2 regions of the Streptomyces sp. NPDC002403 genome follow, and region 1 is predicted to be linked to the other one. Evidence: riboswitches for the same ligand, from Rfam matches in the RefSeq annotation. Region 1 holds a riboswitch; the other holds the start of a gene.
What was found. A riboswitch is a leader RNA that binds a small molecule or an ion and turns the genes downstream of it on or off. The one in region 1 is predicted to bind cobalamin.
Positions count from the first base shown of each region.

Region 2: linked by a shared signal. The riboswitch ahead of ACWCPY_RS05525 (CbtB domain-containing protein) and the one ahead of metE (5-methyltetrahydropteroyltriglutamate--homocysteine S-methyltransferase) in region 1 are both predicted to bind cobalamin.

Region 1 is NZ_JBSFBQ010000009.1:152,839-159,902, forward strand. Features, by position in the region: gene ACWCPY_RS13755 (MFS transporter) at 1-716, shown strand, start outside; cobalamin riboswitch at 866-1,081, shown strand; gene metE (5-methyltetrahydropteroyltriglutamate--homocysteine S-methyltransferase) at 1,245-3,557, shown strand; gene ACWCPY_RS13765 (TetR/AcrR family transcriptional regulator) at 3,730-4,377, shown strand; gene ACWCPY_RS13770 (NAD(P)-binding domain-containing protein) at 4,431-4,940, shown strand; gene ACWCPY_RS13775 (HAD hydrolase family protein) at 4,992-5,774, opposite strand; gene ACWCPY_RS13780 (TOBE domain-containing protein) at 5,885-6,280, shown strand; gene ACWCPY_RS13785 (M24 family metallopeptidase) at 6,307-6,996, opposite strand.
Region 2 is NZ_JBSFBQ010000003.1:196,359-203,422, forward strand. Features, by position in the region: gene ACWCPY_RS05510 (GDSL-type esterase/lipase family protein) at 1-135, opposite strand, end outside; partial or broken gene ACWCPY_RS05515 (glycoside hydrolase family 16 protein) at 274-1,149, opposite strand; gene ACWCPY_RS05520 (histidine phosphatase family protein) at 1,340-1,942, opposite strand; adenosylcobalamin (AdoCbl) riboswitch at 2,050-2,198, shown strand; gene ACWCPY_RS05525 (CbtB domain-containing protein) at 2,202-2,420, shown strand; gene ACWCPY_RS05530 (CbtA family protein) at 2,448-3,221, shown strand; gene ACWCPY_RS05535 (GNAT family N-acetyltransferase) at 3,304-3,810, opposite strand; partial or broken gene ACWCPY_RS05540 (tetratricopeptide repeat protein) at 3,994-4,341, opposite strand; gene ACWCPY_RS05545 (pirin family protein) at 4,520-5,485, shown strand; gene ACWCPY_RS05550 (NUDIX hydrolase) at 5,591-6,103, shown strand; gene ACWCPY_RS05555 (MFS transporter) at 6,126-7,064, opposite strand, start outside.

The DNA.
Region 1 (7,064 bases):
TCGCCATCTACCGCTTCCTGCCCGACGGCCCGGCCAAGGCCCCCTGGCTGACGGCGGAGGAGGCCCGGTTGGTCCAGGACGCGGTCACCCGCGAACAGACCGAGGGCTCCCAGGCGGCGGGCAACGGCTCCGGGTCCGGGTCCCTGCTGACAGTGCTGCGCGACAAGCAGATGCTGCTGGCCATCTTCGCCAACTGGACCCACCAGGTCGCCCTGTACTCGGTCGTCTACTTCCTGCCCGGCATCATCGGCGGCTGGGGCGATCTCTCGCCGTTCACCATCGGCCTGCTCACCGGACTGCCCTGGCTCACCGCGGCCGTCGGTGCCGTACTGGTGCCACCGCGCGCGACCACTCCCCGGCGCTCCCGCAACTTCGTGGTGGTCGGCCTGCTGATGATGTTCACCGGCCTCATCGTCGCCGCTGTCGCGGGTCCGGTGATCGCTCTGCTCGGCTTCTGCTTCACCGGCCTGGCCTTCTTCGTCGTCCAGCCCCTGCTGTTCAACTTCCCCGCCACCCGGCTCTCGGGCAAGACTCTCGCCGGCGGCCTGGCACTGCTCAACACCATCGGCATCACCGGCGGCTTCGTCGGCCCGTACATCATGGGCTACGCCGAGGACGCCACCGGCAACCACCTCTCCGGCCTGTGGGTCTCCATCGTCCTGCTGGCCCTCGGCGCGCTGGCGGCCACGCGACTGCGCTTCTCCCCCAAGTCCTGAACCGCGCCCCGGGGCGGAGGCGGCCCGGGACGTCCCCAGCGGCGGGGGCGGTCCCGCGGGCGCCCCCGCCCCGGGGCAGCCCCGAAGTCCGCCCGGGTGTCACGTTCCGGGATGTGAACAGCGGTGCCCCCGGGACCGGTTCACCCTCTAGTCTGGCCTGTGCAGCTGGTTCGCCCTGTCCGCCAGACAGGCGCGTCGTAAGAGGGAACCCGGTGGGAATCCGGGACTGCCCCGCAGCGGTGAGCGGGAACGACCGCCGTCATACGCACTGGATCCGGTCGGATCCGGGAAGCGACGGCCAGTAGGAATCTGCCCCGGCAGATGTGCCCGCGAGTCCGAAGACCTGCCTGTTGCCCGCACGCGACCCCTCGTGTGCGGATATCCCGGTGACCTCGTGGGCGGGTCGGCGTGCATATCGGTCGGAGGACCGCGCACATGGCGTGCGGGGGATCCGTCCGGTTCGTCATTCCTTCGCGTCCGTGTCCCCTCACCGGGATCTCAAGGAGTCATCTCGCGAAGGAGATTTCCGTGACAGCAGAACCCGCGACCGCACGCGCCACCGTGTACGGCTACCCCCGTCAGGGCCCGGACCGGGAACTGAAGAAGGCCGTCGAGGGCTACTGGAAGGGCCGGGTCACCGCCGACGCCCTCCGGGAGACGGCAGCCGGCCTGCGCCGGTCCAACTGGCGGCGATTGACGGACGCCGGTGTCCACGAGGTGCCCACCGGCGACTTCTCGTACTACGACCACGTCCTGGACACCAGTGTCATGGTCGGCGCCGTCCCCCGGCGGCATCGGGCGGCCGTCGCCGCCGACGCGCTCGACGGGTACTTCGCGATGGCCCGCGGCACCCAGGACGTGGCGCCGCTGGAGATGACCAAGTGGTTCGACACCAACTACCACTACCTCGTCCCCGAACTCGGCCCGGACACCGTCTTCACCACCGACTCCACCAAGCAGGTCACCGAGCTGAAGGAGGCCCTCGCACTCGGGCACACCGCCCGCCCCGTGCTGGTCGGCCCCGTCACGTACCTCCTGCTCGCCAAGCCCGCCCCCGGGGTGGCGGCCGGCTTCGAACCGCTCACCCTGCTGGACCGGCTGCTGCCGGTCTACGCGGAGGTGCTCGCCGATCTGCGTGCCGCCGGGGCGGAGTGGGTCCAGCTCGACGAGCCCGCACTGGTCCAGGACCGGACGCGGGCCGAACTGAACGTCGCCGCCCGCGCCTATCGTGAACTCGGCGGCCTGACCGACCGGCCCAAGCTGCTCGTCGCCACCTACTTCGACCGGCTCGGCGAGGCGCTCCCCGTCCTGGCGAAGACCCCGGTCGACGGCCTGGCGCTGGACTTCACCGATGGTGCCGCGGGCAACCTCGCAGACCTCGCCGCCGTCGGCGGGCTGCCCGGCAAGCGGCTCGTCGCGGGCGTCGTCAACGGCCGCAACATCTGGATCAACGACTACGAGAAGTCGCTGGCCACCCTCGCCACACTCCTCGGTCTCGCGGGCCGGGTCGACGTGGCCGCCTCCTGCTCCCTGCTGCACGTCCCCCTCGACACGGCGCCGGAGAGGGACATCGACCCGCGGATCCTTCGCTGGCTCGCCTTCGCCGAGCAGAAGGCCACCGAGGTCGTCACCCTGGCGAAGGGCCTGGCTCGCGGCACCGGCGCGATCAGCGCCGAGATCACCGCCAACCGCGCCGACCTCGCCTCACGCGCGCACTCCCCCCTCACCCACGACCCCGCCGTACGGGCCAGGGCCGCCGCCGTCACCGCCGCCGACGGCCGCCGCTCCCAGCCGTACACCGAGCGCGCCGCCGCCCAACGTGCCCACCTCAGGCTGCCGTTGCTGCCCACGACCACCATCGGGTCCTTCCCGCAGACCGACGAGCTGCGCGCGGCCCGTGCCGGTCTGCGCGCGGGCCGGATCGACACGGCCGGATACGAGGAGCGGATCAGGGCCGAGATCGGCGAGGTCGTCGCCTTCCAGGAGAAGGCCGGCATCGACGTCCTGGTGCACGGCGAGCCCGAACGCAACGACATGGTCCAGTACTTCGCCGAACAGCTCACCGGCTACCTCGCCACCCGGCACGGCTGGGTCCAGTCCTACGGCACCCGCTATGTCCGCCCGCCGATCCTGGCCGGCGACATCTCCCGCCCCGCACCGATGACGGTGCGCTGGACCTCGTACGCCCAGTCGCTCACCGACCGTCCGGTCAAGGGCATGCTGACCGGGCCCGTCACCATGCTGGCCTGGTCCTTCATCCGCGACGACCAGCCGCTCGGCGACACCGCCCGGCAGGTCGCCCTCGCCCTGCGCGACGAGGTCGGGGACCTGGAGGCCAGTGGCACATCGGTCATCCAGGTCGACGAACCCGCCCTGCGCGAGACCCTTCCGCTGCGCGCATCGGACCGCGCCGCATACCTGGAATGGGCCACCGGCTCGTTCCGTCTCACCACCAGCGGAGTACGTCCGGACACCCAGATCCACACCCACATGTGCTACGCCGAGTTCGGCGACATCGTCCAGGCCATCGACGACCTCGATGCCGATGTCATCAGCCTGGAGGCCGCCCGCTCCCACATGCAGGTCGCCCGCGAACTCGCCGCGCACGGCTACCCGCGCGAAGCCGGACCCGGTGTATACGACATCCACTCCCCGCGCGTGCCCGGTGCGGACGAGGCCGCCGCCCTTCTCCGCAAGGGCCTGAAGGCCATTCCCGCCGAACGGCTGTGGGTCAACCCCGACTGCGGTCTGAAGACCCGCGGCTGGCCCGAGACCAGGGCATCCCTGGAGAACCTGGTCTCCGCTGCCCGTACGGTACGGGCGGAGCTGTCCGTGTCCTGACGGCGGATGCCCGACGGCCGGGGCGCCCGTGAGCGCCCCGGCCCCGGTCGGACCGGCGTGCCATGACGGTCCCCTCCTCGTTCCCCTCCACCGCGGGTTCCCCCTCACACCACGCAATCTACGGTGTAGGTTCAGCAAAGGACGGGACGTACGAAGGGGCAGGGAGCAGGACGTGGCCAGACGAACACAGGGCACCGCGGCGGGGCTCAGCCGCGAACGCATCGCCGGCGCCGCCGTCGCGCTCGTCGACCGCGACGGCCTGGAGCGCTTCGGGGTACGGCGCCTCGCGGAGGAGCTCGGGGTCGACCCGATGTCGATCTACCACCACATCAAGGGCAAGGCGGCGCTGCTGGACGCGGTCTCCGAGGCCGTGCTCGCCGAGGTGGCCGCCGCGACGGACGACACGTCGCGCGACTGGGAGGAGATCGCCCGCCGAACGGCGCACGGCTACCGGGAGATGGCCCACCGGCACCCCCGGGTGTTCCCGCTGCTGGCGACGCGCGCCCAGACCTCGCCGGTGGCCCTCAGCGCGCTGGAGCGGCTGGTCACCGCGATGCGTGAGGCCGGCCTGCCCGAACAGGTGGTCGCGGACGCGCCGATGACGCTGTTCGGCTTCCTCAACGGATACCTGCTGGCGGTCCTCAGCGGCGAGAGCGGCGAGGACACCGGCGTCCCCGCGATCGACGCCGACACGTACCCGACCATGGCCGCCCTCGCGCCCCTCCAGGCCGGCTACGGGTCCGCGGCGGAGTTCGACCGGATCCTCGGTACCGTGCTCGGCGGCATCCGGGACCTGGCGGCCCGGGGCGCAACCCGGTGAGCGGTCACGGACCGCGCCGACACCTCTGACGAACGCGACGACAGGGAGGAACCATGGACGGCATCGGGATCATCGGCGTGGGCGAGATCGGCCGGGCCGTCGTGGACGGCCTGTGCGACGGCGTCGGCGATCCGCCGCGGATCCACCTGTCTCCGCGAGGGGCCCGTACGGCCGCCGAACTGTCCCAGCGGTATCCGACCGTCCGGGTCTGCGCCGACAACCAGGACGTGGCGAACCACTCCGAGGTGGTCGTCCTCGCCGTCCGCCCCCAGGACCGCGCCGAGGCTCTCGCAGGGCTCCGGGTCGGCGACGACGGGGTCGTGATCAGCCTGATGGCCGGTGTCGGCATCGGCGAACTGCGCGAAACACTCGGCACCGGCGCCCCCGTGGTGCGCGCGATTCCGCTGCCCACCGTGCGCGAGTGCCGGTCCGTCACGAGGCGGGCCGTGTGCCGCCGTCCCTCGTGCGCGGCGACTGGTCGGCGGAGTCGGGCTTCCGGGCCGGCCCGATCCAAGCGAAAGACCCTGGTGGTGCGGGACAGCACGGCGCCCGGCCCCGGCTGACGCCCGTGCTCCCGACGGGCGTCGCTCGGCTCGGTGACCGGTGGTCGTCCCTCACACCGCCCGGACGACGGCCCGGGCCGCCTCCGCCAACAGTGAGATCTCGCCCGCGACTGCCTCCGGGTCGGCGGCGACGGTGACCTGGGCGACGTCGTCCAGGCCCGGGTGCGAGCCGACGCGCACCGCCCGCTCCGCGTTGCGCAGGAGATCGAAGTCGTTGATGTCGTTCCCGAACGCGACGTACTCGCCGATCCCCATCGAACTCAGGGCTTCCCACTTCGTCGTGGAGCCCGGCGCGAAGTCGACGATCGCCTCGTCGAGATGGTGGTTGACCGTCAGCCCCAGCCGGCGGCCGGCATCGGCGAGTGCCGCCATGTCCGACGCACCGACGACAAGGAACTTCACGACCTCGGAAAGCTCGGCGATGTCCACCATCTTCGCCAGGTTGCCCTGGTCCACGCGGCCCCGGATCGGATGGTCCGCGGGTCCGGTGTACGCGTAGTCCCAGAGTCCGTCGGCGAGGTACGTCGCTTCGTACTTCCCGACCGTGTCCATGAGTGCGCCGAGTCCGGCCGGATCGAACGCGGCCCGGGCCCGGACCCGGCCGTCGGCCGAGACGAGGCTCCCGTTCCCGCCGATCAGTGTGGCGGCCGGGAAGGCACCGTCCAGGACGGGCAGCAGGTCTCGGACAGGACGGGCGGAGGCGAAGACCACATGATGGCCGGCGCGCTCGCACTCACCGATCGCGGCGAGAATCCGGTCATCGATCGTTCGTCCGTCGAAGCAGAGCGTGCCGTCGATGTCAAAAACCAGTGTGCGGGCGCGAAGTGTGAACATCATCGGATTCTATCCGGCCGACCGACGGCGGTGAGCTGATGCCCGTGGTGCCGGTGGTGCCGGTGGTGCGGTGGGCCCGGACATCCATGGAGGGGCCTATCTTGGCCTGTATGCAGTTCTACACAATCGGCCAGGCCGCCCGGCTCCTCGGTGTGAGCCCCGACACCGCACGTCGCTGGGCCGACGCCGGCCGGGTGGCCACCCATCGGGACGAGGGCGGACGGCGGCTCATCGAGGGCAGGGATCTCGCCGAGTTCTCCGTGGAGCTGGCCAAGGGCGGTGGCGGCGAGGAGGACGTCTCGTACACCTCGGTCCGCAATGCCTTCCCCGGGATCGTCACCGCGGTGAAGCTCGGCGACGTCGCCGCCCAGGTGGAGATCCAGGCCGGCCCGCACCGGCTGGTGTCACTGCTGACGCGGGAGGCCGTGGAGGAGCTGGGGCTGGAGGTCGGGATGGAGGCCACGGCCCGGGTCAAGTCGACGAATGTGCACATCGACCGGGTCTGACCGCTGCGCGGGCCGGCGCCGTCGGGTCAGAGCGTGAGCAGTTCCTCGTAGAAGCCGCCGAACTCCCGCTCCCGGTCGACGAGATGGATCTCCAGGATCCAGTGGCAGCGGCGTCCCGCCTTGTCGGTGCGGCGCATCGGGGTGTCGTTGGCGGGCGCGATGTACGACTCCGTGTCCGCGCCGTCGATCCGCTCGTGCGGGAACTCCCCGACCAGATGGCCTGCATGCCAGCCGCCCAGCTCCCAGCCGGCCTGCGCCGCCAGCCGCTCGACCTCGGCGTACAGCCGTGCGCCCGTGATCTCCGGGTCGGCCTCGAAGAAGCGGCGGCCCGCCGCGAACACCTTCGGCAGGTCCTGCTGCAGCCGGTGCTTGACGCGGTCGTCGCCGAGGACGAAGGTCCGCCCGAAGTCGGCCTCGTACTCCTCGAAGATCGGCCCGAAGTCGGCGAACACGATGTCGTCCGCGCCGATCACCCGGTCCGGTGGGTTCTCCCGGTACGGCATCAGTGTGTTCGGCCCGGAGCGCACGATGCGCTTGTGCCAGTGCCGGGTCGTGCCGAACAGTTCGTTCGCCAGGTCCCGGATCCGATCGCTGACCTCGCGTTCTCCCCCGCCCGGTGCGACCAGCCCGCGCTCCTCGATCTCCGCGAAGAGTCGCGCGGCCTTCGCCTGGGCGTCCAACAGCCGGGCAGCGCGCGTGGATTCGTCATCCGCCATGAGGCCGACCGTAGCCATCCCCATCGCCTCCGGCAACGGGATTCCCGCGCGGGCAGGGTCCGGACATA
Region 2 (7,064 bases), on a different contig from region 1:
CTCCGGCAGATGCAGCTCCGCCTCCCGGTGGGGCACCCGCCAGGGCGCGACCCAGCCCGGCCCGTGCTGCAACGACACCGCTCCGCGGAACCGCAGCATCGGATCGTCCCCGGCCACCACACGTTCGGCTGTCATTCCCGCCACCTCCCCGAGTCGGTCGCCATCCTCGGCGGGCGGGGCGGCCGCAACCAGTCGTTGCGGATGCTGTGACCGGGACTCACCGGCAGGGCAGGCGGCCCGGGGTGCGGGGTACGGTCAGGCCGGCGGCCGGAGATCGCTGGTGGTGACCCGCACGTGGTCGACGACGAGCTGCTGCGGGAAGGCGGTGCTGCCGTCGGGGTCACCGGGCCAGTAGCCGCCGACCGCGAGGTTGAGGATCAGGAAGAAGGGCTTGTCGAACACCCAGGCGTTGCCGCCCAGATCGGCGGGCGTACGGCGCTGGTAGACGTTGCCGTCCACCGACCAGGTCACCGAGCCGGGTGCCCAGTCGACGGCGAAGGTGTGGAAGTCGTCGGCGAACGCCTGGCCGCCGGGCAGGGTGTACGCGGCGCCGATGCCGCCGGAGCCGGAGTAGCCCGGGCCGTGCAACGTGCCGTGGACCGTGGACGGTTCGAAACCCACGTTCTCCATGACGTCGATCTCGCCCGAGTTCGGCCAGCCGACCTGGCCGATGTCGTCGCCCAGCATCCAGAACGCCGGCCACATGCCCTGGCCGCGCGGCACCTTCATCCTCGCCTCGACGTGCCCGTACGTCTGGGTGAACCGGCCGGAGGTGTTCAGCCGTGCCGAGGTGTACTCGCACGTCCCGTACCAGCACTGGTAGTTGTTCGGGTTCTCGCGGCGCGCGGTGATGACCAGATGGCCCTGGCCGTCGAGTGCCGCGTTGCGGTTCCCGGCCGTGTAGTACTGCCGTTCGTGGTTGTTGACGTTGTCACCGGTCTCGATCTGCCACTTGGCGCCGTCCACGGCGGAGCCCGCGGGGCCGTCGAAGTCGTCGGTGAAGGTCGCGGCCGCCGTCGTCGTGGCGGTACGCGGCCCGGGTGCGGGCACCCCGGCCGCGAGGCCGGAGGAGGCCGGGACGAGGGCGAGCGCGGAGAGTGTGCAGAGCGCGGCCGTGAGCAGGCGCCGGGGGAGATGGGGGGAGGTCATGGGGGTCCTTCCCGTGCGGAACGGAGCGGCCGGTAATTGTCATGAAACTGACAAGCGGCCGCTGTGGGGGGAGCAGGGAGAGGTCTTGGTTCTGTATGCGATTTAAGAAGTGAAGCAACACCGTGTCAAGACCTTGGTACGGACCACAGTTCTTGGATCCAACGGCGGGTCCGTACACGATCGGACGGGATCATTCGGCCGGCGCCGGGGACAGCGGTTGTCCGCACCGCAGGTTCCACCGGCCGGACCGCCCGCTGAGTCCGGTCAGCGTCAGCGGGGCGACATCCAGCCGCCAGAACGCCTCCGGCGGCAGGTCGAGCGCCCCCACGATCACGGCCCGCACCACCGCCGGCTCCACGACGCCCAGCACGCGGCGACCCTCCGCGCCCGCCACCTCCTCGGTGGACGCCAGTGTCTCCAGCCAGCGCCCGGCCCGGGCGCAGAGCTCCAGCAGCGACTCGCCGCCGTGGGGAGCCGCCGAAGGATCGGTCAGCCAGGCCGACACACCCTCCGGCTCGGCCGCGCTCACCGCGGCAAGCCGTCGACCGCTCCACCGGCCCATGTCCCAGCCACGGACAGCCGGTTCGGCCTCGGCGCACAGCCCCAGCGCCTCGGCGGTCGCGGCGCACCGCCCGGACGGTCCGCGCAGCAGCCGGTCGGCCCCGGGCACCGCCGCCGCGGCGGCCCGGGCCCGGCGGACCCCGGCCGCGTCGAGCGGTGCGTCGCCGTCGAAGCGCGCCTCGCGCAGCGCGGCGTTGAGCGCCGGTGAGATCAACATCACCTGTACTGCCATGACCCAGTCAACTCCCTGAACTCCGGCCCCTCCGTGCCCACCATGGCATCAGGGCCGGCCGGCCCGGTTGCCGGCACCATGGCGGCACCTGTCCCCAAGCGGTATGGTCACGGCCAACATGACGTGGGTGTGACGGAAGTCCGGTGAGAATCCGGCACGGTCGCGCCACTGTGAACCCGTACCTGTGCGGGAAGTCAGACCCAGCACCCACGTCTCAGGCACCACGATCGGGACGCGTGTTCCCTCAGGAGGTTCTGCCATGGCACAGACCGCTGCCCCCGCCACCACCGCCGTACCGGCGATCACCCCCATCTCCCTGAAGGCCATTGCCCCCTGGGCGGTCTTCTTCGGCATCCTCATGCTCGTACTGCTGTACTTCGTCGGCGCCGAGCAGGGCGCCACCGCGGTCATCTCCGGCGAAGGTGTCCACGAGTGGGTCCACGACGGCCGCCACCTCCTCGGTTTCCCCTGCCACTGACGTACCGTCCGATCCAGGGGAAGCCCCATGAACTCCATATCTGTCAGAGCCCTGCTCGTGCGCGGCATGCTGGCCGGCCTCGTCGCGGGTGTGCTCGCCCTGCTCGTCGCCTTCTTCCTCGGTGAGTCGCGTGTGGACGCGGCCATCGCCCTGGAGGAGTCGCACAGTCATCACCACGACGGCGGCGAGGAGCTGGTCAGCCGCACCATGCAGTCCACCGCCGGCCTCGCCACCGGTGTGCTGGTCTTCGGTGTGGCGATCGGCGGCATCGCCGCCCTTGTCTTCTGCTACGCCCTCGGCCGGATCGGCAGGTTCGGCCCACGGGCCACGGCCGCACTGATCGCGGGCGCGGCGCTGCTGACGGTGTACGTCGTGCCGTTCCTGAAGTACCCGGCCAACCCGCCGGCCGTCGGCAACCCCGACACCATCGGCCGGCGTACCGCTCTGTTCTTCCTGATGGTGGCCCTGAGCGTGCTGCTGGCCGTCGCCGCGGTCATGCTCGGCAGACGGCTGGCTCCCCGTCTGGGCAACTGGAACGCGACGATCGCGGCGTCCGCCGGATACGTCCTGGTGATCGGCCTCGCCTACGCGTTCCTGCCCTCGTTCAACGAGGTCGGCAAGGACTTCCCGGCCACCCTGCTGTGGGAGTTCCGGCTGAGCACCCTCGCCGTGCAGGCCACCCTCTGGGTGACCTTCGGCCTGGTCTTCGGTCATCTGACGGAATGGCTTCTCGCACCGGGAGCCGGCACCGTCACGGCCGGGAACAGCGGCGCGGAACGGGCGGCCACGGCGGCCGGCTGACCGGCGCGCCGCATGCGGGCCGTCCGACGACCTGGACCCCGCCGGGAGCCGGCACCCGGCGGGGTCCAGCCGTTGGGCCGGTTCACTCCTCGGCCTGCCGGCCCCAGTCGATCCGGTAGTACTTCAACTTCTCGTCCTCCCCCACCAGGTGCATGCCGACGGCCTCCATGACCCGCTGGGACGCGATGTTGTCCAGATCGGTGTCACCGTGCACGCAGCCCACGCCCTGATCGCGGGCGAACCGCAGCAGGGCGCGCAGGGCCTCGGAGGCGTAACCCAGCCCCTGGGCCGAGGGGACGAGGCCGTAGCCGATCGTGACGTGCCCGTTCTCGTCCGGCGCGCCGTGGAATCCCATCCCTCCGATCACCTGTCCGTCCTCGCGGCGCCGTATCTCGTACGAGCCGAAGGGGCTGGGATCACCGTTCCTCGCACAGGTGTCGAGGAAGCGCTCGGCCGCGGCCCTCTCGCCCGGGGACGGGTAGCCGGGCGCCCAGTGCGCGCCGTCTCCCGGCGTGCCGGTCATCACCCGCAGGGCATCGGTGGCATTCATCAGGTGGAGCAGGAGGCGAGGAGTTCCGAGGTCGGTCATGAGTGAGTGAAGTATCACGGGGGGCGGGTGGCCGGCATCCGAATTGAACGGCCCGGCCGGGTCCGAGAGGGACCCGGCCGGACGCGCTGCCGGTCGGCCCGGGGCTCACCCGGCCGAAGGCTCCCGGGAGACCGCCCGGCCGGAACGCGGGCCGGAGCCCTGGTCGGAGCCGGAGCCGGAGCCGGAGCCGGAGCCGAAGTCGCCGGAGAACGCCGCCGCCATCCGCAGATGACCGGCCGCCTCCGCGCTCCGGCCCTGGCGCTCAAGGGTGCGCCCGAGCATCAGCCGCGCGTAGTGCTCCACCGGGTCGCGCTCCAGCACCGCCCGCAGCTCCGCCTCGGCCTTCGCGAGCCGGGCCGAGTGGTAGTAGGTCCGGGCCAGCAGCAGACGCGGCGACACCTGCTCCGGGACCTCCTCGACCAGCCCCTCCAGGATCCGGGCCGCCGACATGTACTCCTTCGCCTCGAAGAACATCTGCGCACGGTCCCAGCGGTCGGCAGCCGTGCCGAACTCGTAGTAGGTGTCGCTCACTTGACCTCCTCCTTCATGGACCGTCCCCGGATCGCGTCCGACTCCGTCCAGCCATCGACCCAGCTGCCGCTCGGTCGTCGTGCAATGGCCGCAACACGGCCTGGTGGTTGAATATTCCACTAAATTGTCGGCGTGGGTACCGGCACCCCCGGGCCCGCACGGGAATAGGTTGAGCGCCATGAGCAATCTCGATCGCCAGGCCGAACCCTCCGTCTGCGGGGGGCGGGGCTTCGTCGTCGCCGAGCCCGTACGCGAACTCCTCACCCCTCGCCGTGTCCGGCTGGGCGAGTCCACCGAGGTCCGCAGGCTGCTGCCCAATCTGGGCCGCCGGATGGTCGGCGCCTGGGCCTTCGTCGATCATTACGGCCCCGACGACATCGCGGGCGAACCGGGGATGCAGGTGCCGCCCCACCCGCACATGGGCCTGCAGACGGTCAGCTGGCTGCACGACGGCGAGGTCCTGCACCGGGACAGCCTCGGCAGTCTCCGTACGATCCGTCCGCGCGAACTGGGACTGATGACCTCCGGCCGGGCCATCAGCCACTCCGAGGAGAGCCCGAAGTCCCACGCGAGGTTTCTGCACGGCGCCCAGCTCTGGGTCGCACTGCCCGACGCCCACCGCCACGTCGAGCCCCACTTCCAGCATCACACCGACCTGCCGGCCGTCACGGCGCCGGGCCTCACCGCCACCCTGATCCTCGGCGAACTCGACGGCACCACCTCGCCCGGCACCACGTACACCCCGATCGTCGGCGCCGACATCGCCCTGACCGCCGGAGCCGGGGCCCGACTGCCGCTCGACCCGGACTTCGAGTACGCGGTGCTCTCCATGTCCGGTCAGGCCGAGGTCGACGGAGTGCCCGTGCTCCCCGGTTCCATGCTCTACCTCGGCTGCGGCCGTACCGAGCTGCCACTGCGCGCGGACACCGACGCAGGCCTCATGCTCCTGGGCGGCGAGCCGTTCGAGGAGGAGCTCGTCATGTGGTGGAACTTCATCGGGCGGTCGCACGAGGAGATCGAAGAGGCCAGGCAGGGCTGGATGGAGACCTCCCGCTTCGGTGAGGTGAAGGGCTATGACGGCGACCGGCTGCCCGCTCCCGAACTGCCGCCCGTCGCCCTGAAGCCGCGGGGACGGGTGCGCTGACCCGCGGTGACGATCCCGTCGGCAGGGCCTCGTCAGGTCTGCCGTTCGGCACGGGGGACAGGGGCGGCCGCGCTGTGGTCCAGTGGCCGGCCTACGCTCTCGGACATGCCGGAGGACAACCGTTCATTCACCGTGGACGATGACGTCGAGGTGCCCGTTCCCGCGCCAGGGACACGCTGGACCGTCGGAGCGGTCGTGCTCGACGAGGACGGTGCGGCCTTCGCCCAGAAGCGAAGCCCGCACCGCCGTCTCTTTCCCGATGCGTGGGACATCGAGGGTGGCCATGTCGAGCCCGGGGAGACCCTCTTGGACGCGCTCGCCCGCGAGATCGAGGAGGAGACCGGCTGGCGCCTGCGCCGTGTGAGGCGGTTCCTCGGCACCAGCACCTGGACCGGGGACGACGGCGCCGGCCTCCGCCACGAGGCGGACTATCTCGTCGAGGTCGACGGCGACCTGGGCAACCCCGACCTGGAATGGTCCAAGCACTCCGCCTTCGGCTGGTTCGGCCCCGGCGACCTGGAGCGGCTGAAGGAGAACCGCGCGCCGGGAGAGTTCCTGATCCACGACCTGATCGCACGGGCCGTGCGGGACGACCCGGACCGGACACGCGGGACGTGAGAGGCCGGCCGGCTCCGCGCGCTCACGCCGCGGCCGGTGCCGTGGCGGGAACGAGGCGCAGGTGCCCGGTGCGGCGCAGGCCGGTCAGGGCGGCCGCGCAGGCGAGACCGAGCGCGGCCAGCGCGGTCCACGGCAGCCAGGGGACACCGGCGCGGGCCGCCAGATCGAACAGGGCGCCCACGCCGGGATTCCCGACCGCGACGGCCAGGCCGGCCACGGTGCTGTAGGCGCCGTAGTACGTGGCCGTCAGCCGCTGTCCCGAGAGGCGGACCAGCGTGTCCATCTCGAACGGGTACAGCAGCGCGGAGCCCGCCGCCAGCAGTGCCGCGCACACCACCAGGCTCCCGAGGCCGAGTACGGCGGTCAGCCCGTGGACGCGGTGGTGCGGGCCGGGCATCAGCGGCAGGAACGCGGCGCCCATCACGGCCAGGCCGAGCGCGATCGCCTTCGGCGGGTCCAGACGCTTCCTGGCCCAGTCGGTGAGCCGGAGCTGGCCGGCGACCGCGACCAGCGCGGAGACGGCGAACACCACTCCCATCGCGGCGCCGTTGCCGTCGCCGAGGAGGCTGCGGGCCTGGAGGGGCAGGGCGAGGTACGTCTGGAAGGCCAGCAGGTAGGAGCCGGCCATCGCGGCGGAGAACAGCACGAAGGGCCGGTTGCGGAGAATCGTCCGCCAGTCCGTGGCGATGCCCCGCCATCCACTCGTACGCTCCGGGTCCGCCGCCGGACGCCGCGCCGGGAGGGCACGGGCCTGGACGACGGCCAGCACCCCGAACACCGCCGCGGAGGCGCCGCACACCACCGGGAAGTCGAGGGTGAGCAGGGCGAGCCCGGCGAGCGGGCCGAGCAGGATGCCCGCCTGGTAGAAGACGTTGAAGGCGGCGAACGCCTCCACCCGGCGCTCTCCGGCGCCCTGCGCGATGTAGGCGCGGACAGCGGGATTGAACAGGGCCCCGGCGAA